3 regions of the Methylovorus sp. MP688 genome follow, and region 1 is predicted to be linked to each of the others. Evidence: riboswitches for the same ligand, from Rfam matches in the RefSeq annotation. Region 1 holds a riboswitch; each other region holds the start of a gene.
The links. A riboswitch is a leader RNA that binds a small molecule or an ion and turns the genes downstream of it on or off. The one in region 1 is predicted to bind cobalamin.

Region 1 (7,820 bases):
TGATCTTGGCTTCCATCTCAACCGGGTTGAGGATTTCCAGGCCATGCACGTCCAGAATGATGTTGCCGTTATCGGTGGTAAAGTCGCGCAGCTTGGGTTGACCGCCCAGCTTGGTCAGCTCGCGTGCCACGTGGCTGCGGGCCATGGGCAATACTTCTACTGGCAGCGGGAATTTGCCCAGCACAGGCACGTACTTGCTGGCATCACAGATACAGATAAATGTCTTGGCACAGGCTGCGACGATTTTTTCGCGGGTCAAAGCACCACCGCCGCCTTTCAGCATGTGCATGTGCTCGGTGATTTCATCGGCGCCATCGACATAGATTTCCATGCCATCCACGCTATTGAGGTCAAATACTTCAATGCCGTGAGCGCGCAAACGCTGTGCAGTGGCTTCCGAGCTTGCTACCGCGCCATCAATCTTGCTTTTGACCTTGGCCAGTTCGTCGATAAAAAAGTTGGCAGTAGAGCCAGTGCCTACCCCAATAATGCCGCCCTTAACGTATTCAACCGCGGCCTTCGCTACTTGTTGTTTCAATTCGTCTTGTGTTGCCATTTTACTTTTACCTACCTGTTTTCTTTATAATCACGTCCAAACTTGAATCATACACGCCCGGCCCCCTAATGAAAAACGACTACCTGGAAAAAATTCGCTCTGCGCGCGTCTACGACGTCGCCAGCAAAACCGCACTGGAGTTTCAGCCCAATCTCTCTGCCAGAATTGGCAACCGGGTTTTGCTCAAGCGCGAAGACATGCAGCCGGTTTTTTCCTTCAAGCTGCGCGGCGCCTACAACAAAATGGCGCATCTCAGCGCCGATGCATTGCAACGTGGCGTGATCACTGCCTCAGCCGGCAACCATGCCCAAGGTGTCGCCCTCGCCGCGCAAAAGCTCAATTGCCGTGCCGTGATCGTGATGCCGACCACCACGCCCATGATCAAGATCAATGCAGTCAAAAATCGCGGCGCTGAAGTCGTGCTGCAAGGCGACTCCTACTCAGACGCCTATGCCTATGCGCTCAAGCTGGAGCAGGAACAAGGCCTGACCTTTGTACACCCCTTTGATGACCCTTATGTAATTGCAGGCCAGGGTACCATTGCCATGGAAATCCTGGATGCGCATCCAGAGCCCATCGAAGCTATCTTCTGCTGCGTAGGTGGCGGCGGCCTGATTGCCGGCATTGCCGCTTATGTCAAACAGGTGCGCCCGGAGATCAAGATCATCGGCGTAGAGGCAAGCGACGCCAATGCCATGCAGCTTTCGCTGGATCAAGGCCAGCGTGTGATGCTGGATCAGGTCGGACTATTTGCCGATGGCGCCGCGGTCAAGCAGGTCGGTGAAGAAACCTTCCGCCTGGCACGTGAGTATGTGGATGAAATGATACTGGTCGATAACGACGCCATATGCGCCGCCATCAAGGATGTGTTTGAAGACACGCGTTCGATTCTGGAGCCTGCAGGTGCGCTTGCCACCGCCGGACTGAAGGAATACGCCAAGCGTCACCAACTGCAGGGAAAAACGCTGATTGGCATTGCCTCTGGCGCCAATATCAATTTTGACCGCCTGCGCTTTGTCGCTGAGCGCGCCGAAATCGGCGAAAAGCGCGAGGCCGTGCTGGCAGTGACGATTCCGGAAAAACCAGGCTCGTTCAAAACCTTCTGCCGCCTGCTGGGTGGCCGCAGCATTACCGAATTCAATTATCGCTACTCCGATCCACAGGCCGCCCACATCTATGTCGGCATTGCCATTCAGGATCCGGCGGAGTCGCGGGCACTGGTCGAGATGCTGCAGGCGCATGGCCTGGCCACGCTGGACTTGACCGACAACGAAGTGGCCAAGCTGCATCTGCGCCATCTGGTCGGCGGTCATGCCCCGCAAGCCAAGCATGAATGCGTATACCGTTTCGAATTCCCCGAAAAGCCCGGCGCGTTGATGAATTTCCTCGACACCATGGGGCATAACTGGAACATCAGCCTGTTTCATTATCGCAACCACGGCGCAGACTTCGGACGCGTGCTGGTCGGCATGCAGGTTCCGCCTGAAGATCAGCAGGCTTTTGCCGACTTCTTGCAGAACCTGGGTTACCCCTACTGGAACGAAAGCCACAACCCCGCCTATGAATTATTTTTAGGCTAGGCCATTGGCTGTAAGCAACCAAAGTGGTGGTTGCTTACAGCCAGTTTCTTTGGGGGATTTCTTCAAGTTTTTGAAATAATTCGAATTAATTTTCCAGCACGATTTTTGCATGGATGTCAGCGGCCCCGTGCAATGCCCCCAGGCATGCTGCACGGCAATGAACCTATGCATTTTGACGTTGCCTACAACAGATCATAAAAAGCACGTCAACCACCACGTAAGAAGGAGAGAGTCAGCATGAAATCTACCCCCCTCGTCATGAGGTTTAGCGCCACCTTGATCCTGGCAGCCAGCGGACTATTGGCAAGCCATGCGGCAATGGCCGACAAAGGTATCGCGTATGTGACCAATCAGGATGCCGGTGTCAGCGTCATCAATCTGGATACCCTGGAAACCAGCAGAACCATCGACATTCAGGGCAAGGCACCACGTGGCCTGGGCGTCACGGCGGATGGCAAGTTGCTCATCACCGCCAACAAGGAAAATGGCAATATCTCGGTGATCGATACCGCGACTGGCAAGCTGGTGCAGCATATCGACATCGGCAAAAACCCCGAATTTGTCCGCATCAAGGGCGACTTGGCCTTTGTATCCTTTGAGCCCAGCTCCAAAGGCGGCCCACCACCAAAACCAGGTGAACCCGCAGCCAAGGAAGATGACGATGATGATGACGAGCCAGCCCGCATCGCCATTGTGGATCTGAAAAAAGGCAAGAAAATCCGTGAGATTGTCGGCGGCCCGGAAACCGAAGGCATTGAATTCTCCAAGGACGGCAAAAAGCTGATTATCACCAACGAGGCTGACAACACCATCACCGTCCACAACATTGCTACAGGCAAGTTGCTGAAAACCGTCAAGACCAAGGAATACGGCGAACGCCCACGCGGCATCAAGGTTTCCCCTGATGGCAAAACCTATGTCGCCACTTTGGAATTCGGCAACAAGTTTGTCGTGCTGGATGACAAGTTCAAGGTGTTAAAGACTGTAGATACCGGCAAGGGTCCTTACGGCATCGCCTATGACCGCGATGGCAAGCACATCTATGTCGCCACCTCCAAGGAAAAAGCCCTGGAAGTCTACGATGCCAAGACCTACAGCAAGGTGAAGTCCGTTACCACCGGTGATCGTTGCTGGCACTTCAGCTTCACCCCAGATGACAAGCAGATTCTGCTGGCATGCGGCAAATCCAACGAAGTGGTGGTATTTGATGCGACGACGCTGGATGTCGTAAAACGCGTGACCGACAAGGATATGCCTTGGGGCCTGGTCACTTACCCTAAATCCATGGGTAGCCTGGATCAGCCTTAAATCACTGACTGGCACTTCGATCAGTACAAAAAAGCCCGCAATTGCGGGCTTTTTTGCTTTTCACGTTTGCACGCGAGGTATGAAAAAACAGTTAAATAGGATCAAACAGATCCGGGCCAAAAATCCCGGTTGGTTTGCCATCCAGACTGCGCTGGTTTTTGTCCTGCCAGTAGCGTCGCATGCCCGCTTCGCCCTGTTTTTCTGCCCATTGCGTCAACTGGGTGCGCTGGCCCTGGTAACTGAACAAGGGCACGGCCATGCCGCACGAAGTCTGCACCAGATCAACTTTCAATATAAAAATCTGGCGTGTTCCCGGCAGCTGCTCAAAGCGGGCGGCCCACTCATTCCAGGCACGGTCATGCGGATGCACCACTTGCGCTTGCCCATATAGACGCAAAATCAGCGGCTTGCCCTGAAACGCACAAAACATCAGCGTCATGCGTGGGTTTTCGAGCAGATGCGCAGCAGTTTCATTGCCGCTGCCCGTCACATTCAGCCAGGCCACGGTGTTGGCATCCAGCACGCGCAATGAATCCAAACCTTTGGGCGAGAGATTGACCCGGCCTTCCGGCGCAGCAGTAGCCACAAAGAACATGGGTTGCTGCCAGATGAACTCCATGTGCTCCTGGCCAAGCGCGTCAAACTGCTTGCTCATGCTAGGCTTCCAGCAGCTTCATGATGAAATTCCATTCGCGCGGATCTACCGGGGTGATGGAAAGACGATTACCACGCTGCAGAATGCGCAGACTTTCCAGCTCAGGTGTTTCGCGCATTTCCTTCAAGCTCAAGAGACGGGTTTTACGCACCAGCTTGACGTCCACATTGAACCAGCGGGGATTTTCTGGCGTTGCCTTGGGGTCATAATATTTATGCCCCTCAACAAACTGCAACCGGTCAGGATAGGCCAGCCTGCTCACTTCGGCGATGCCGACAATGCCAGGCTCGGCACAGTTGGAATGGTAAAACAGCACGCCATCGCCGACCTTCATCTGGTCACGCATGAAATTGCGTGCCTGATAATTGCGGACGCCATACCAGTCCACCGTTTGATTGGGAAAACCGGCAAGATCATCAATCGACACATCGCCGGGCTCAGACTTCATTAACCAATATCGCATTTTTCTTCTCTATGACGTTCAGTTTTACGTATGATAATCCAACTCAATGGCGTAACGTCAAAGCCCAACCAGCTTCTCGGTTCTGCATTTCAAGATCGAGGAGTATACCCACACCAAGCACTGATACAGGAACTGCACCATGGCAAAAAACGTGTTAGGTACCCCGCTGCAATCCTGCAGCACTCAACCATTGACCGGCTTCACCCGTAACGGCTGCTGCGAAACCGGCCCCGAAGACACAGGCAGCCATACCGTCTGCGCGCAAGTCACCGAAGAGTTTCTGGCGTTTTCCCAATCCCGGGGAAACGATCTCAGCACGCCACGACCTGAATATGGATTTGAAGGCTTGAAACCCGGTGACCGCTGGTGTTTGTGCGCCGCCCGCTGGCATGAAGCCGCAGAGGCAGGGTTTGCGCCGCCGGTGATTCTGGAGGCCACGCACGAGCGTGCGCTGGAGATTGTGAGTCTGGGCGATTTGAAATACCACGAACTGCGATAACCCAAATCATCAGGACATCGCCATAAAAAAAGCACGGGGTTCCATTGGAATCACGTGCTTTTTGCAATGTGGGAGTTCCCCGCAAGCATCACCCAGGCCAGCATCCTGAACCAAAAGGTTCAAGTGGTAACAGCGTGGAACACATCAGGTACACCCACATTAGGAGCGCGCTCAACAGTGAATCAACACACCGAAACCGATGCCAAAGACTAGTTCAAGGAATTTATGACCTAAACAATACCGCAGGGAACAAACTGGCGCCATGACAGACATGGCAAAAGAAAATTTTTGATCAGAACAACTTGTTTTGCTCGGCAATCGCCTCGTCAATCTGTTCCTGCATGGACATCATTCTACGCTTCAAATCCCCGATGTCAAAGCCGCCGCTACGGGTAGTCAAAAGCTCATGTGCCATGTTGAGGGCAGCCATCACCGCAATACGTTCAATGCCAATCACCTTGCCGGTATCGCGAATTTCACGCATCTTGCGATCAAGATACGTGACGGCTGAAATCAATCCTTCACGCTCATCATCCGTACAGGAAACCTTGAACTCCCGCCCCATGATGTTGACATCAACTGCACGCACTTCGCTCATAGGCTACCTTCTGGCAATTGGCTTAACAGAGCCTCGATCCGGCTGCCGGCCTTGGACATTTGCTCTTTCAAAAGGCGCGACTCATCACGGCTTTGGGCAAGCTCCTGACGCAATTGCAGATTCTCCGAACGCACGGCATGGTAAAGCTGCACCAGCTCACCTACCTTGTCTTCGAGGGCTTTCAGATCGGATTCCATATCGGCACTATAATTGTAAAAAGCTTGCATGGTCAACTGCTAACGAGCATTTTTGAAAGTATTACAACACGTTAAGTTTTAATCTCACTTTGGTGAAATTTTTTGCATCACGTATAATCCTATGCACGTTATCTGGTGCCCGATTTGCTGCTCTGCAAACCGGGTGAAACTGGGAAACAGGTGCGTTGACGACGAATCGAGCAACTATTCCTGTGCTGCCCCCGCAACGGTAATTACGTGCGGTTCATTCAACAAGCCACTGTGCACATGCATGGGAAGGCGAATGAACAAAACGTATAAGCCCGGAGACCGGCCCGATAGCTCACAAGCAGGCAATACCGCGGGGTGACGGTTTTCGCAGCGAATCGCACATAACTTAATTTCATATTGCGCCTTCGTTCCGGATAGATTCAACAGCTTCCCTCACGGTATTCCCTTTTTATTTCTCGCATGCGGGGTCGCATGCACACAAAGGGGTATTCATGAACAAAACCATACTGGCAAGTACGATAGGCTTGCTGTTTACGACGGGCGCATACGCGGAAGAAGAAAAAAGCGTGGATATTGGCACCGTGATTGTCACAGCCAACCGCCTGGAACGGAAAGACACCGAAACGACCTACGCATCCGAAGTGCACACTCAAGAGATGATTCAGGCTTCCGGCGCTACCAACCTCTATGATTATCTTGCCCAGCATACGTCCATCACCACACTCCCAAACTTCGGGAATAAAGCGACGCCTTCGATTGATATGCGTGGCTATGGCAATGCTAACGGCTATCAAAACATCGTCGTGTCAGTCGATGGTCAACGCCTGAATAACATTGATGGTTCACCGCAATTGATTGGCGGGATTCCGCTCAGCAATATTGATCGCATCGAAATTACCAAAGGCAGTGGTTCCGTGATCTATGGTGACGGCGCAATGGCGGGGACCATTCAGATTTATACAAAAACACGCACTGGCGTTTCTGTCAGCGCTTCAGCGGGGAACTTCGGAAGCAAAACTGGCAATATTTCCGCGGGTATTTCTGAGCAATACTTTGATTTATCTGCCAGCGCTTCTGATGACAGCAATGATGGATACAGCAAAAAAGATAGTACTGGCAAAAGAGACAGCTACTCAACCACAGCACAGAATATCAAACTCGGTATTAAGCCTATGGATGGCCTTCGTTTTAATGTAGAGGGCACGAGCTCGCGCACCGACATCCGCTATGTCAACTCACTGACACGCGCACAGTTTAGAGATAACCCTCGCCAAAACGGCAGCAGCGGAGCATATACCCATCAAGCGTTGGACTCTGATCAATGGCGAGTGGGGCTGGAGTATCAAATCAACAATCATTGGAAACTCAGTGCCAACCGCACACAGGAAGATAAGCACTCCGAGTATTTCAACTATAGTTCGAAGTTCGACTACGACTATCTTTCCCATGACGTAGGGCTGACATATCAGAGCGACCTCTTTAGCGTTGTTGGAGGTTTACAAACCTTTGAAGGGGAGCGAAAAGGCACTAGCAATAATTTCACCAAAGACAATACAGCGGCTTTTATTCAATCAGAACTGCATCTTGATGCTCTTACACTTTCGGCAGGAGCCCGCCGAGAAAAAGTGGAATATAACTACAATCCAACCGGAACAACTGGCTGGGAAAATGGGGATAAACTGGGAGCTTGGGATATAGGCATGAACTATCGCCTTAATCAGCAATCCAGCGTGTTTGCCAACTATAACAAAGCCTACCAAGCTCCTGATATTGACCGTTTCTTCAACCAGATCGGCGCATTTAATAGTTTCATTGCGCCATCACGGGCCAGAACTCTCAATGTGGGCTTCAATCATTTGATTGAAAAAAATCGTTTGAAAATCACCCTTTTCAAAACTCGCTTACATGACGAAATTTATTACAACTCACTTATTGGGCTTAATACAAATATAGACCAGTCCCACAAATATGGC
Region 2 (7,820 bases), 1.0 Mb from region 1:
AACAACATTGTGCGCAGTGAAGACCTGCAGTTGTCGTCGATTTCGCTGCATCGCCCGCGCGAAGCCGAAAGCACGGGGCGGGATGCCCATCAGTCGCAATTGCAGGAAGTGCTGCATGCCTACTTTGAGACCGGCGCGCCTGACCTGTTTGAGCAGCTGGAAGACACCATCGTCCGCACCGCCTACCAGCATTGCCACAACAACCAGGTACAAACCGCCAAACTGCTCGGCATCAGCCGCAATATCGTGCGGGCCAAGCTGATCAAGATGGGGGCGATCAATGCGCTCAAGTGAGGCGCTGCGCTTTCCCCCTGTCGCTGGCCAGCGCGTGGAACGCGTCGCCAGCGCGCCTTTGCCCACGCGGCATGGCCAGTTTGATTTGCATGTGTACCGCGAAGCGGATAGCGGGATCGAGCATGTGGCCCTGGTGGCGGGCGAGGTGGCACATCAGCAGCAAGTGTTAGTGCGCCTGCACTCGGAATGCCTGACTGGCGATGTGTTTGGCTCCAGCCGTTGCGATTGCGGTGAGCAATTGCAGCGCTCGCAACAGCTTATCGCCGATGCCGGACTAGGCGTGGTGGTCTATCTGCGCGGGCAGGAAGGCCGTGGCATAGGCCTGGCGAACAAGATACGCGCTTACCATCTGCAGGATCAGGGGCTGGATACGGTAGAAGCCAATCTGGCCCTGGGCTTGCCGGTGGATGGCCGCCGCTATGATGCGGCGATTGCCATACTGCATGACCTGCAAGTGCGCTCGGTGCAATTGCTGAGCAACAACCCGGACAAGCTGCAATGCCTGGCAGAAAGCGGGTTTGCCCCCAGCCAGCAACCGTTGCGCATGGTCGCCGGACCTCACAACCAGCAATACCTCGACACCAAGCGGCTAAAACTCGGCCATTGGCTATAACCCGGCCTGCGATTAATGCGCAGGGGCTTTGCGCCAGTCCCGCACAAAGGTCATGAACTGATCAAAAGGCAAGGCCGGCGAGAACAGATAGCCCTGGGCAAAGTCACAGCCTGCGCGCTTCAGCAGTTCCAGCTGGGCTTCGGTTTCCACGCCTTCGGCAATCACGCGCATGCCCAGTCTGTGCGCCATATCCACAATTACTTCGCATAGCACCATGTCGTCATTGCCGGCGCCCAGATTCTGCACGAAGGAGCGGTCGATTTTGACAAAGTCGATATGAAACTTCTTGAGATAGGCCAGCGAGGAGTAGCCGGTGCCGAAGTCATCAATCGAGGTGGCAATACCGGCATCACGGAATTGGGTCAGGGTGGCTTTCACCTGATCTGACGCTTCCAGCAGCAGGCCTTCGGTGATTTCAATGGCCAGACATTCCGCAGGCAGGCCTATCTGGTCGAGATAGGCTTGCCAGGTCTGCAACTCCTGGCTGCTCTGGAATTGCAGCGGCGACACATTGATGCTGACCTGGAAGATGGTCGCATCCACCACATTGCCATCAGGCGGCACACTGCGCGATGCCAGCGATTCCTGCACCAGCGTCACCGTATCGCGTGCTGACTGGCGGAACACCCAGTCGCCCATGCGATTGATCATGCCAGTCTCTTCTGCCACCGGAATAAACTCGAACGGCGGCACCAGTCCGCGTGTGGGATGCTGCCAGCGCACCAGCGCTTCGGCCTTGTGTATCTCGTTGGTCGCCAGATCGACAATCGGCTGGTAGTACATCACCAGCTCGTGCCGGTTGAGTGCATGCCGCAAATCATTGCTGACCTGCAGCTTGTGTGCGGCCAGCTCCTGCATGGATGGCGAGAAGAACTGGTAACGGTTTCGGCCCAGACGCTTGGCTTCGTACATGGCCTGGTCGGCATATTTCATCAGCGTTTCCACATCCCGGCTGTGCTCGGGGAAAGACGCAATACCTATACTGGTGGTCACATACACCACGTGGTTCTCAATGGTGAATGGCAGCGATACCTGGCGCAGAATGCGCTCACACAGCCACTCCACCTGCTGCTGGTTTTGCACATTGGAAAGCACAATGGTGAATTCATCGCCACCCAGACGTGCCAGCAGTGTGCAATCGCGGGCGACGGCGGCGATACGCGCGCCGGTTTCCACCAGCAGCTTGTCACCGATGGAATGCCCTAGCTGATCGTTGATCTGCTTGAAGTTATCCAGATCGAGAAACATCAGCACCAGCGGCTGCTGGTGTTGCAGCGATTTATGGATTTCTTCCGCCAGCTGTTTGTGGAACATGGGACGATTGGGCAAGCCGGTCAGAAAATCGTAATTGGCCTGCTTCCAGATCAGTTTTTGCGAGGCGGCCGCTTGCCTTGCCACTTCGCGCTTGAGCCGGTAGCCGCGCAGCACAATGATGGTCGCCAGCAACAGCAGGCCTGCCAGCAGGAAAGGCAATAAACCGGTTTTGCTGCCAGGCTGCAGGCGCCAGTCATTCAGAATGTCGCTACGCTCTGGCTCCAGATGCTTCAGTGTTTTCTGCAGGATACTGGCCAGCTCTGGCCAGTCCTTGCGCACCGCCATGTTCACGCTGGCTTTGTAAGGCGTGGACCCAGCTTTGGCCAGATAGCGTATGCCCTGCACATTCGATACATAATCCACCACCAGCGGATTGCCGATGTAGGCATCTGCCTTGCCGGTTTCCAGCGCCACAAAGGCCTCTTCGGCGATATCCACCTTGAATAACTCGATACCCTGCTGATCCTTGGTCAACAAGCCAGCCAGGGGACCATTCTTGAATACTGCGACGCGCTTATGCTGGAGGTCAGCAAAGGTGCGGATGGTGTCGTTTTTCTTATGGATATAGATGGTGTAAGGCACCGAAATCACAGGCTCAGGCAGCGCCACAAAGCGGCTGCCATTGAGCGACTTCACGCTGGCGATACCGGATAGCATGTCGGCGGTTTCGGTCGCTGGATTTTCGGAGTATTCGCTGCGTTGAAAACGCACGCCCAGAAGCCGCTCGAAGCGCTTGAGGTAATCCACGGTGATTCCGCGAAACTCGTTGCCCTCCGACAGGAACTCGATCGGCATCCAGCCGTGATGCACCCCTACAGTAATGACCGGATGGGCCTTCAGCCAGGCAAATTCCTGCGTCGTCAGTTCCAGTGTATCTGAGGTCAAAGGCTTGCTGGCAAAGGGCAAGCCGCCACTTTCCAACTGCTCTGCACTGACCGCATAGACTGCGGCCGAAATGCATACCAGTGCCAGCAGGCTCTGTATCAGCATGCGCATTGCAAAGCCTGCCGTGATGGCATGTCCTGAATATTTGAATTTAGCTAGTCGCATCCCGCACTCAATAGTTCTTGTTTTGCCGTTAAGACCGCGAGTCAACTTTGGCTACATAACACGCTGGCGTGTGATGAATTTACGGTCCGCAGGATTAAATCTTGACCCTGAATAGTTGTGTCTTGAATCACATTTGAAGGATGGGAGGATTGTATTGCCGATTCAGATAATAGCAATGACTTATCGCATATGGGGTGACCAGACTTGCAGCCTGAGGGCCACATATCGAAGGTCTGGATAATTTGACTCCCCTTCGCGGCCAAACAGGCTTAATATTCATCTGGCACCCAGCAGTAAGCAACTGAATAATATAAAAATAAACCGGGCTGGCGCATGCACTGCATCCCCATTTCCGCACACGCACAGAAGTTGCACCGCACCGGGGCAAAACGATACGCAAGACTTGAAGCTGCTTTACAGATCAACACTTTCAGGAGGATTGAGATGAAAACAATTTTAAGCATTGATGGGGGTGGTATCCGCGGCTTGATCCCGGCACTGATACTGACTGATATCGAGGCCCATCTGGGCAAGCCGGTCTGGCAATTGTTTGACCTGATTGCGGGCACGTCGACCGGCGGCATTCTGGCGATAGGCTGCGCCAGGAAAGATGCCTCGGGCAAGGCCAGATATGCGGCGAAAGACCTGGTGAATATCTATGAAACCCGCGGCAAGGAGATCTTCTCGCGCTCGCTGTGGAAAGGCGTGTCCTCCATAGGCGGGATTGCCGATGAGCTTTACTCCGCCGATGGCATTGAGCAGGTGCTGCAGGAGTATTTTGAAGACGACGCGCTACAGGATTGCCTGACCAACACCCTGATCACCAGCTATGACCTGCAAAACCGCGAGCCTATCTTTTTCAAGAGCTGGAAAGACGAACACAAACCGCTGCTGCTCAAGCACGTAGCGCGTGCCACCTCGGCCGCGCCTACCTATTTTGAACCGACTCAGATCGAGGTGGCGGGCTCGCTGAAAACCCTGGTGGATGGTGGCGTGTTCATCAACTCGCCCTCGGTATCGGCCTATGCCGAAGCCAAACGCATTTTCCCGGATGAAACCGAGTTTCTGCTGGTCTCGCTAGGCACCGGCGAGCTGATCAGGCCGATTACCTTTGATGAGGCGAAAGACTGGGGCAAGGCTGGCTGGGTACTGCCGCTGTTGAGCTGCATGTTTGATGGCGTGGCCGATGCCGCCAATTATCAGATGCAGATGATACTGGGCGACCATTACTACCGGCTGCAAACGGAATTGAGCATCGCCTCGGATGACATGGATAACGCCACCAAGGGCAATATTGAAAACCTGAAAGCGGAAGCTAAAAAACTGATCAAAGCCAACAAGGCCACGCTGGAGACAATCTATCAGGCGCTGGCGCGCTAAGTGCTGCCACCGTCACCATGCAATGCCCCGGCTAACTGCACAAGCGGGACAGGGAATCAAAATCAAATGCCTGTCCGCTGATGCTCTTCTGAAACACATCCTGCTGCTGAATCCGCTGCGGGGTGTTGAAAGTCGCGCTATTCAGCTTGTCGATAAACCCATCGTCCACCAGCATGGCACAAGCCAGACTGCGGGAGTATTCCGACTTCAACACGGACAGCATCTGGGCATGCTCAAAATCAAACTCCACGATCTTTTGCAGCGATTTCGCATAGGTCGTTCTGACCGAAATCACCTCCGGCAAGCTGGAGGATTGCGCAATCAGCGGCTCAATATCATCGCGTATGCCATCCCGGTTTTTGTCTGGCCCCGAGAGTGGGCTGGTCTTGACCTCAGTATGCAACAAGGCAGCCGCCCAGCCGGGCAGTTTGTCGCAGGCAGATAGCGTCAACAGGAGTCCGGCAGCGCCCAATAGAGGCAACACCCGGGCAAGCTTCGCGGATATAAACAGAAGGTTCATGCGCCCAATAATTAAGAGAGTTTCACGAGCTGAAAGGCCTCATGCAGCCAGATCAAGACTTATGCAGAAAGTATACAGAGCATGCAAAATCCGTCGATCCAGAGGTGACAGAATTGTCACCTTCTCCTGCCAAAGGCCCACTGCGCGCACCTCTTAACATTTCTTAATACTTATTCAAGCTTCCCCTTTATAATCTATGCACACTGCCAGGTGCCTGCCCTCTCGCTCGAGGGGAAAGGTGAAACGGGAAACAGGTGAAATGCCTGTGCTGCCCCCGCAACGGTAAGCGAGTATGGATGTGCCATCGACGCCACTGGGCCTTATGCCTGGGAAGGCGGTGCATCAAGCCTCGCGAGCCCGGAGACCGGCCTGCCAGTCACGAAGGAACTACCGCGGGGCGCGGTGTTTGGGCAAGGCTGGTCAGCCATCTCATACTCTGGCTCTGTGGTTTTTCCATGATGAATCGGCATGCGGGGTCGCATGCGAACATTTAGGAAACGCCCATGAAACGTACTGCCATGGCGAGCCTGACCGGCTTGCTTTTTTCCGTGTCCGCTTACGCTGAAAATATTCAGCCGCTGGAAGAAGTCGAAGTATCCGCACAAAGCCTCAAACCCGAATCCCGCCTCAAACAGCCACTTTCCACCGGCAGCCGCCTCGGCCTGACGCCATTTGAAACGCCCGCCAGCATTGAGGCTGTGGATGCCGACACCATACGCCGCCGCGGCGATATCAGTATCCGCGAAGCCATCTCACGCTCTACCGGCATCAGCGACATCAGCAATCTCGGCGTGGGCAATGCCTTTTCAGCGCGCGGCTTTAGTGGCAATGATTCCATCGGTCAGGCAGAAGATGGCGTACGGCTCTTGACCGCCGCCAGCACGATCACCTTTCCCTCCGACACCTGGGGCTATGAGCGCATCGAGGTATTGCGCGGGCCAGCTTCGGTGTTGTTTGGCACCGGCACCGTGGGTGGCATCATCAACAGCATACGCAAGGCGCCGAGCCGCGAAGCTTCATTTGAAGCCCTGACCGGCTGGGGCACCCGCGGCGAATACCGCGCTGGCGTGGGAGGCACCGGGGCCGTGGGCGAGATAGGCGCATTCCGCATTGATGCCTCCGCCACCGGCGGCAATGGCTATGTGGACCGAGGCGAGCATCAGAGCCGCAAGCTCATGAGCGGCCTGCAACTGGTGCCCAGCGATCGTCTGCGCGTCGATTTCACCTTTGATCATAGCGAAGACTCCCCGACCACCTACACCGGCATCCCTTTGCGCGATGGCCGCATCGACAGCAGCCTGCGCAAGCAGAATTACAACGTGCAAGACAGTGCCATGGATTTTGCCGATGACCGCCTGCGCGCCAAGGTGGAATGGGATATTTCAGATAGCCTGAAACTCACCAACATCGGCTACTGGTTTAACAGCCGCCGCCACTGGCGCAACCTGGAATACTATGCTCTCGATAGTGCCAGCAATACCGTAACGCGATCTCTCTATACCGAGATCAAACACCAGCTGAAACAGCTGGGCAACCGCCTGGAACTGGCCAGCATAGCCGATGCCTTCGGCCACAAGAACCGCTGGGCCATGGGCTGGGAAACCACGCGCGTGGATCTGCGTTATATCGACAACTTTTATGATGGCACGGATGGAAGTAACACCGTGCCGGCCAAGGGTTTTGCGCCGGGTTACTACTCCGATGCCGCGCTGGACCCGACCATCCCCGAATTCAAGGCACGCACCTTGCAAAACGCGCTGTTTGTGGAAGATGCGCTGGACCTGACCGAGCGGCTGAAGCTCACCGCAGGCTTGCGCCAGGACTGGATCAATGTCGATCATCAGAACCTCATCAAGGGCGCTTCCTTCGACAAGGATTACTCGCCCTTTTCCTATCGCCTGGGCACGGTGTTTACCGCCACTCCCGGCCTGGCCGTGTATGGGCAATACAGCCAGGGCTCGGACCCGGTATCGTCCATCGTCTCCTTACGTCCCGGCAGCAAAGCCTACAAGCTGACCACCGCCAAGCAGGCCGAAGTCGGCATCAAGCACATGCTGGATCACGGCAAAGGCGAAGTGACGCTGGCGCTGTACCACATCGCCAAGGACGACATCCTGACACGCGACCCTACCGATCAGCGGCTGACAGTGCAAGGCGGCAAGCAGTCTTCACGCGGTGTGGAGCTTTCCACCCTGCTGCTGCCAAGCGCACATTGGCGTGTAGACGCCAATGTGGCACTGCTGAAGGCGCGCTATGGCGAATTGCTGGAAAGCGGTGCCTCACGCGCCGGCAATACGCCGACCAATGTACCGGAGAAAGTCGCCAACGCCTGGGTTTACTACCAGCTGGGTGACTGGTCCATGGGCGCGGGGGCCCGACTGACAGGGCAACGCTACGCCGACACGGCCAACACCTCGGTCATGCCCGGCTATACCGTGTATGACGCCAACATTGCCTGGCGTGCCAACCGCCACACCACCCTGCGCCTCAACGCCCGCAATCTGGGTGACAAACTCTACGCCAGCACCTATTACGACACCAGCCAGTTCATCCTCGGCCCCTCTCGTAGCCTGGAACTGACGGCCGAAGTCAGCTACTGATTGTCATCGGGGCGGCATGCCATCATGTCGCCCTCACCAAGACAGACCC
Region 3 (7,820 bases), 970 kb from region 1:
TCAGCCAGTCAAAGCAGGTGTGGCATTCCAGCACAATGCGCAACTCGCCGGATTGGTCGGATTTCAGCCGCTCCAGATCGCGCTCCGCCTGCGCCGTGGCTTCCAGCACGATATCCGCCAGCTTGAGCAGGCGTTCGCCCGCAGGCGTAAAGCGCAAACCGTGCGCGGTGCGCTGAAACAGCGTGATCTGATAATACTGCTCCACCGAACGTATCTGGTGCGAGAGCGCCGATTGCGTGAGGTAAACGCGCTCGGCGGCCAGCGCCAGCTTGCCGCTTTCAGCAATGGCCTTGAAGGATTTGAGATGTCGGATTTCGATCATGATATGAATTTAATTCAAGTTTAATGGAAAAAAACTCGCTTTATTAATTCGATGATAGCACGCAAACTGCGGCCTTCGTTATTGAGAGGTGAGTTGTCATGATCAAAGCCCATATCCTGGGGTACCCGCGCGTCGGGGCCAAACGTGAACTGAAAGTTGCGCTGGAGGCATTCTGGAAAAGTGCGCCCGGCGAAGAAGCCCGCCATGAAGCAGCGCTGGAGCAGACCGCGCGCCAGTTGCGCGAAACGCATTGGCAAAAGCAGATAGACGCCGGCCTGGCCTTTATCAGCGTCAATGATTTTTCATGCTACGACCATGTGCTGGACCACACTGTGCTGTTTGGCGCCACGCCGCCGCGCTTTGGCTTTGCCGGGCGGCCATTGCAGGCGCAGGACTACTTTGCCCTGGCCCGCGGCAATGCCGAGCAACCCGCGCTGGAGATGACCAAATGGTTTGATACCAACTACCACTACCTGGTGCCCGAGCTGAGCGCCGAGACCGAATTTTCCATCAACGCCCATGCGTTTCTGCTGCAGATAGACCAGGCGCTGACCACCGGCGCCGAGCTCAAGCCCGTGTTGCTGGGCCCGGTGTCATGGCTGTACCTGGGCAAGAGCCGCGATGCCGGGTTTGACCGCCTGAGCCTGCTGCCAGCCTTGTGCGCGCAATATGCCGCCTTGCTGAGCGAGCTCAAGCTGCGCGGCATTGCCTGGGTGCAGATCGATGAGCCAGTGCTGGCCCTGGACCTCGATGCACGCTGGCTGGCGGCGTTTGCTGATGCCTATGCCCGCATCCGCGACCACAGGCCCAAGCTGTTGCTGACGACGTATTTTGAAAGCGTGGCGCGCTATGTGGGTGCGGTGACGTCTTTGCCGGTGGATGGCCTGCATATCGACCTGGTGCGGGCGCCGGAACAGCTCGCCGCCTGGCTGGCGGCCTTGCCCAGCCATTGGGTGCTTTCCGCCGGGGTAGTGGATGGCCGCAATGTGTGGCGCAATGATCTCGACAAGACCTTGCAGCTGTTGCAGCCGGTAGCGCAGCAGCTGGGGGATCGCCTGTGGATCGCGCCATCGTGCTCGCTGTTGCATGTGCCGGTTTCGCTGGCGCAGGAGTCGTCTATGGATGCGGAAATACGCTCCTGGCTGGCCTTTGCCGATGAAAAGCTGCGCGAGTTGCAGCTATTGCAGCAGGCGCTGAATCATGGGGTGGATAGCGTGGCTGCCGAGTTTCAGACCGCACGCAAGGCCATCGCTTCTCGCGGCGCATCGCCACGCGTGCACAACGAGAGCGTGCAGCAGCGCTTGCAGCATCTGCCGCAGTTATCCGCCGAGCGCAGCAGCCCGTTTGCCGAGCGGCGCCTGGCGCAGCAAAAGCGCTTGCGGCTGCCTTTGCTGCCGACGACGACCATAGGCTCTTTTCCGCAGACGGCCGATATACGGGCGAGCCGGGCGGCGTTTCGCCGGGGTGATCTGAGTGCGCAGGATTACACGCTGGCCATGCAGCAGAACATACGCCATGCCATTGAGCAGCAGCTGGCGCTGGATCTGGATGTGCTGGTGCACGGCGAAGCCGAGCGCAACGACATGGTGGAATACTTCGGCGAGCAGCTGGCAGGCTATGTGTTCAGCCAATACGGCTGGGTGCAGAGTTACGGCTCGCGTTGCGTCAAGCCGCCGATTATCTATGGTGATGTGCACCGCCCACTGGCGATGACCGTGGCGGAGGCCCGCTACGCGCAGTCGCTCACCAGCAAGCCGGTTAAGGGCATGCTCACAGGTCCAGTGACCATGATGCAATGGTCGTTTGTGCGCGATGACCAGCCGCGCGAAACCACCGCCTTGCAACTGGCGCTGGCAATACGCGATGAAGTGGCTGATCTGCAAAATGCAGGCATTGCCATCATCCAGATTGACGAGCCCGCCTTCCGCGAAGGGCTGCCTTTGCAGCAGGCCAAGTGGGCGCAGTATCTGGCATGGGCGGTGCGGGCATTCAAGCTATCGGCCAGCGTGGCGGAAGACAGCACGCAGATACATACCCACATGTGCTATTCGGAGTTCAACGACATTCTGCCGTCGATTGCCGCGATGGATGCCGACGTGATTACCATTGAGACGTCGCGCTCGGCGATGGAACTGCTGGATGGCTTTGGCGAGTTTGATTACCCCAACGACATCGGCCCCGGGGTGTATGACATCCACTCGCCGCGGGTGCCGAGTGTGGAAGCCATGACCACCTTGCTGAAGCGTGCGATTGAGGTGATCCCGGTAGAGCGCTTGTGGGTGAATCCGGATTGCGGCCTTAAAACCCGCGGCTGGCCGGAAACCATCGCCGCCCTGCAACACATGGTCGCCGCCGCACGTCAGCTCCGCCACGAGAAGCTCAATCACAAGGCGGCGTGATCTCGGGACTATCGTTCTTGTAACCCTTGCCAGCGGCCCACGTATGAATGCATGCGTGGGCCGCTGGCATTTTTAATGCTCGGCTTGGCTCAGGCGCTAATCACCAGCAGGCTGCCCAGCATCATGACGATGGCGGCGATCAGCTTGCGCAGAATGTCTTTTTCCTTGAACACCTGATAGCCCACCAGCACCTGCAACACCATGCTCATCTGAAACAGCGCCAGCGTGTACGCCACCAGCATGTGCGACAGCAGCACCAGCGTGCAGTACTGCATGATGAAAATCATGACGCCTATGCTGGCAATCGTGGGCAAATGCGACAGCGAGGTTTTGGTGCTTTCTTTAACACTCGCGGGTATGAACAGCAGATTCGCCAGCATCACCAGCGGCAAGCCCAGCAGCGACCAGAACACCAGCGTGGCCAGCGGCCCGCCATCCGTCACCGCGTTTTTCAGGAACAGCGTGCCGATGGAAAACAGCAAGATGGACAGAAAACGCGCCTGCACGCCGCGCTCCTTCAGCAACAGCAGCATGCGGTTGGCCTCGCGCTGACCATTGGCAGGCATCAGAAAAAAACTGCCCACTACGATGATGGCCACGCCTGCAAAGCCCTGCAGGGTAGGCACCTCGCCCAGAAACACAATGGCGAGCAGCATGGAAATCACCACCTTGTAGGCATTCAGCGGCCCAAACACCGACAGATCGGTTTTGGCGAGCGACATCACCATGAACATCCAGCCGCCCACATCGAGCAGGGCGGCCAGCAAGACATTCACCCAGAACGCCTGCGGCAGGCTGGCAGCATGCACCACAGGCACAAACGGTAGCGCCAGCACACTCAGCACCACATAGCTGGTCGCCACCATGAAGAAGGGGTGCAGCGGATGCTGCGACAGTTTTTTCTGATAGACATTGGCGAGGATGGAAAACACCAGCCTGCCAAATACGAACGCGATTTCCACGAACAACAACTTTCTTTTTTGGGGGATGAAATGCCGGGGAAGGGCAACAACCGACATTATGCGGGTGGATGTCATGTGATTGAAATATTTGTCGCCCGGGCCTGCGCCATCAGGCGTTTTAGCTTGCGGCGATAGCTTGATTCCGGACAGAGTACATAGGGCGTTATGCCCATATTTTGTATTTCTCTGTTGACGATACCACTCCCTATTGTGTTACATTGCCAGCACTACGGTCCTCAAGGTTTGATTCAAACCGCGAGTTAAAAGGGAATCCGGTGCGTGTATCTGCAGATGTTATCTCGCCGATATGCAACGCCGGGGCTGCCCCCGCAACTGTAACCAGCCATCGGGCTGACGCCATGTCAGTCTGGTAGCGCAAGGCATCTGAAGCCACTGAACCTGCCGGGGTTCGGGAAGGCGCCAAGCGTAAGGCCGGGAGCCAGGAGACCTGCCGTGGATTTTTTCAACGCGTTTGAGGCGGGGTGTCCTCGGCAGATGGAAGGTTTGCGCCTTCTCCCTTGCTGGTCCTGGTGGTGGATATACAGCGGCAGTGCAATGTCATTGCGCCTGCGTATGTCGGTCGCCGACTCCCGCTCCTGATAGGAGCCAAGTAGATGGATGATATCAATACCGCGCAGCCGGTTTTAAATGCTGCACTTCCCAGTTTGCAAGTCATACGCCGTGATGGCGCGGCCGTGCCGTTTGCCGCCGACAAGATTTCCATTGCGCTGACCAAGGCGTTTTTGGCGGTGGCGGGCGAGCACTCGACTATTTCCACCCATATGCGCACCGAGGTGCAGGCGCTGACCGATACCGTGGTGGCCGCCCTGGTGCGCCGCAAGCCAGCCGGTGGCTCCATCCACATTGAAGATATTCAGGATCAGGTAGAGCTGGCGCTGATGCGCTCCGGCGAGCATGACGTGGCGCGCGCCTATGTGCTGTACCGCGAAAAGCGCGCCGCCGAGCGTGCCGCCCAGCAAGCGCCTGCGCCCACCCTGCATGTGCTGCAGGATGGCAAGCGCGTGCCGCTGGATCAGCAGTTGCTGCTCAGCATGGTGACCGAGGCCTGCGTGAATCTGGGCGATGCCGTGCAACCCGCCGTGATTGTGGAGCAGGCCATGCGCGACCTTTACGACGGCATGCCGTTTGATGAAGTGCGCCGCGCGCTGATCCTCTCCGCACGCAGCCTGATTGAGCGCGAGCCTGCCTACAACTACGTCACCGCCCGTTTGCAGCTGGACCTGGTGCGTGCGGAGGTGCTGGGCGAAGCCGTGAGCCATACCGCCATGGCGCAGCGCTATGCCGAATATTTTCCGCAATACATCAAGGCCGGCATTGCCGCCGAATTGCTGGATGAGCGCCTGGCGCAGTTTGATCTCAGCCGCCTTGCCAGCGTACTGGTGGCCGACCGCGATCTGCAGTTTGGCTACCTGGGTTTGCAGACGCTATACGACCGCTACTTTTTGCATATTGAAGAGCGCCGCATCGAGCTGCCGCAGGTGTTTTTCATGCGCGTGGCCATGGGCCTGGCGATCAACGAGATTGACCGCGAAAGCCGCGCCATTGAGTTTTACCATGTGCTGTCCAGCTTTGATTTCATGAGCTCCACGCCTACCTTGTTCAACAGCGGCACGCGCCATTCGCAGCTGTCCTCATGCTACCTCACCACCGTGAGCGATGATCTGGATGGCATTTACCAGGCGATCAAGGAAAACGCGCTGCTGCAAAAATTTGCCGGTGGCCTGGGCAATGACTGGACGCCAGTGCGGGCGCTGGGCTCGCGCATCAAGGGCACCAATGGCAAAAGCCAGGGCGTGATTCCTTTCCTGAAAGTGGTCAACGATACCGCCGTGGCGGTGAATCAGGGCGGCAAGCGCAAGGGCGCGGTGTGTGGCTATCTGGAAAGCTGGCATCTGGACCTGGAAGAGTTTCTGGACCTGCGCAAGAACACCGGCGACGACCGCCGCCGTACGCACGACATGAACACCGCCAACTGGATTCCTGACCTCTTTATGCAGCGCGTGCAGGCCAATGCGGATTGGACGCTGTTCTCACCATCCGACGTGCCGGACCTGCATGATCTGTATGGCAAGGCATTCGAGACTGCCTATACCAACTACGAGCGCCGCGCCGACCATGGCGAGATCAAGCTGTTCAAGCGCGTGCCCGCGGTGCAGCTGTGGCGCAAGATGCTCTCCATGCTGTTTGAAACCGGGCATCCGTGGATCACCTTCAAAGACCCGTGCAATATCCGTTCGCCGCAGCAGCACGTGGGCGTGGTTCACAGCTCCAACCTCTGCACCGAGATCACGCTGAATACTTCCGAAACGGAAATCGCCGTGTGCAACCTGGGCTCGGTAAACCTGATGGCCCACCTCAAGCGCGAAGGCGACAGCTATGTGCTGGACCAAACCAAGCTGGCTGCCACCATCCGCGTGGCGATGCGCATGCTGGATAACGTGGTCGACATCAACTTCTACGCCGTGGGCAAGGCGCGCAATTCCAATTACCGTCACCGCCCGGTGGGCCTCGGCATCATGGGTTTTCAGGATGCCTTGCACGCCATGCGCGTGCCGTATGCCTCGGCTGCGGCGGTGGAGTTTGCCGACCGCGCGATGGAAGCCGTGTGCTACAACGCCTACCTTGCCTCCAGCTATCTGGCGGAAGAGCGGGGCGCGTATTCGTCATTCCGTGGCAGCCTGTGGGATCAAGGCATATTGCCGCTGGATACGCTCAATCTGCTATCCGAAGCACGTGGCGGCCAGGTGGAAGTGGACCGCTCAAGGACGCTGGATTGGGATAGCCTGCGCCAGCGCATACAGCGCGTGGGCATGCGCAATTCCAACTGCGTGGCGATTGCACCCACGGCGACCATCTCCAATATCGTCGGTGTCTCCGCCAGCATAGAGCCGGAATACCAGAACCTGTATGTGAAATCCAACCTCTCGGGTGAATTCACCGTGGTAAACGAGCAACTGGTGCAAGACCTGAAAGCGCGTGGCCTGTGGGATGAGGTGATGATTGCCGACATCAAGTATTACGACGGCTCGCTGGCCGCCATCGAGCGCGTGCCGGCGGACCTCAAGCAGCTGTACGCCACGGCGTTTGAGGTAGACCCGGTGTGGCTGGTCGAAGCCGCTGCCCGCCGCCAGAAGTGGATAGACCAGGCGCAATCGCTCAACCTCTACTTCGCCGCGCCCTCCGGCAAAAAGCTCAACGACGTCTACCTGCTGGCCTGGCTGCGTGGCCTCAAAACCACGTATTACCTGCGCTCGTTAGGCGCTACCTCGGCCGAGAAATCGACCGGGCAGGGCGGGGAGCTCAATGCGGTGTCGTCCGCCTTGCCTGCGGTGGCCGCGGCTACCAATGCCGAGCCTGAGCCCAAGCAATGCCTGATCGACGATCCCGACTGCGAAGCCTGCCAATAACCCTGACTGTCTGCGACTCACCTACGCTGGCTGCACATGATGTGCCTTGCCACCAGGGTGGGTCGCACCTTCATCGCCGAATTTTAAGGAAACACCATGCTGAATTTTGAAGACGATATCCTGACTGCCCCCGCTGCCGCGCCAACCGCCACGCCCAAGGCAGTCCCCGCCATGCCATCTGCCGCCGCCACTGCCATCTCAGCCGCCAACCAGCCCAGCGCTACGGGCCGGGTGCAAGCGGTGGATAAGCGCGTGATCAATGGCCAGACCGACGTTAACCAGCTCGTGCCATTCAAATACCACTGGGCGTGGGACAAATACCTGGCAGGCTGCGCCAACCACTGGATGCCGCAAGAAATCTCCATGAGCCGCGACATTGCCCAGTGGAAAGACAGCAGCGCGCTCACCGAAGACGAACGCTTGATCGTCAAACGCAACCTCGGCTTTTTCACCACCGCCGACTCGCTCGCCGCCAACAACATCGTGCTCGGCACCTATCGCCACATCACCGCGCCCGAGTGCCGCCAATATCTGCTGCGCCAAGCCTTTGAAGAAGCCATCCACACCCACGCCTACCAATACATCGTCGAAAGCCTGGGCCTGGACGAAAGCGAAATCTTCAACGCCTATCAAGAAGTCTCCAGCATCCGCGATAAAGACGACTTCCTCATCCCCTTCATCAACACTCTGACCGACCCCGAATTCAAAA

Region 2: linked by a shared signal. The riboswitch ahead of MPQ_RS09690 (TonB-dependent siderophore receptor) and the one ahead of MPQ_RS00825 (TonB-dependent receptor) in region 1 are both predicted to bind cobalamin.
Region 3: linked by a shared signal. The riboswitch ahead of MPQ_RS05610 (ribonucleoside-diphosphate reductase subunit alpha) and the one ahead of MPQ_RS00825 (TonB-dependent receptor) in region 1 are both predicted to bind cobalamin.

The regions. Positions count from the first base shown of each region.
Region 1 covers NC_014733.1:183,307-191,126, reverse strand. The annotation lists gene rpiA (ribose-5-phosphate isomerase RpiA) at 1-556, opposite strand, end outside; gene ilvA (threonine ammonia-lyase, biosynthetic) at 625-2,136, shown strand; gene MPQ_RS00855 (cytochrome D1 domain-containing protein) at 2,374-3,444, shown strand; gene MPQ_RS00850 (pyridoxamine 5'-phosphate oxidase family protein) at 3,536-4,099, opposite strand; gene MPQ_RS00845 (EVE domain-containing protein) at 4,101-4,562, opposite strand; gene MPQ_RS00840 (DUF2237 family protein) at 4,702-5,061, shown strand; gene MPQ_RS00835 (cell division protein ZapA) at 5,354-5,659, opposite strand; gene MPQ_RS00830 (hypothetical protein) at 5,656-5,886, opposite strand; cobalamin riboswitch at 5,973-6,189, shown strand; gene MPQ_RS00825 (TonB-dependent receptor) at 6,339-7,820, shown strand, end outside.
Region 2 covers NC_014733.1:2,041,788-2,049,607, forward strand. The annotation lists gene MPQ_RS09665 (sigma-54-dependent Fis family transcriptional regulator) at 1-294, shown strand, start outside; gene ribA (GTP cyclohydrolase II) at 281-907, shown strand; gene MPQ_RS09675 (EAL domain-containing protein) at 920-3,271, opposite strand; gene MPQ_RS09680 (patatin-like phospholipase family protein) at 3,716-4,651, shown strand; gene MPQ_RS09685 (hypothetical protein) at 4,683-5,171, opposite strand; cobalamin riboswitch at 5,363-5,559, shown strand; gene MPQ_RS09690 (TonB-dependent siderophore receptor) at 5,675-7,771, shown strand.
Region 3 covers NC_014733.1:1,148,676-1,156,495, forward strand. The annotation lists gene MPQ_RS05595 (LysR family transcriptional regulator) at 1-322, opposite strand, end outside; gene metE (5-methyltetrahydropteroyltriglutamate--homocysteine S-methyltransferase) at 421-2,721, shown strand; gene MPQ_RS05605 (EamA family transporter) at 2,811-3,683, opposite strand; cobalamin riboswitch at 3,897-4,154, shown strand; gene MPQ_RS05610 (ribonucleoside-diphosphate reductase subunit alpha) at 4,298-7,111, shown strand; gene MPQ_RS05615 (ribonucleotide-diphosphate reductase subunit beta) at 7,208-7,820, shown strand, end outside.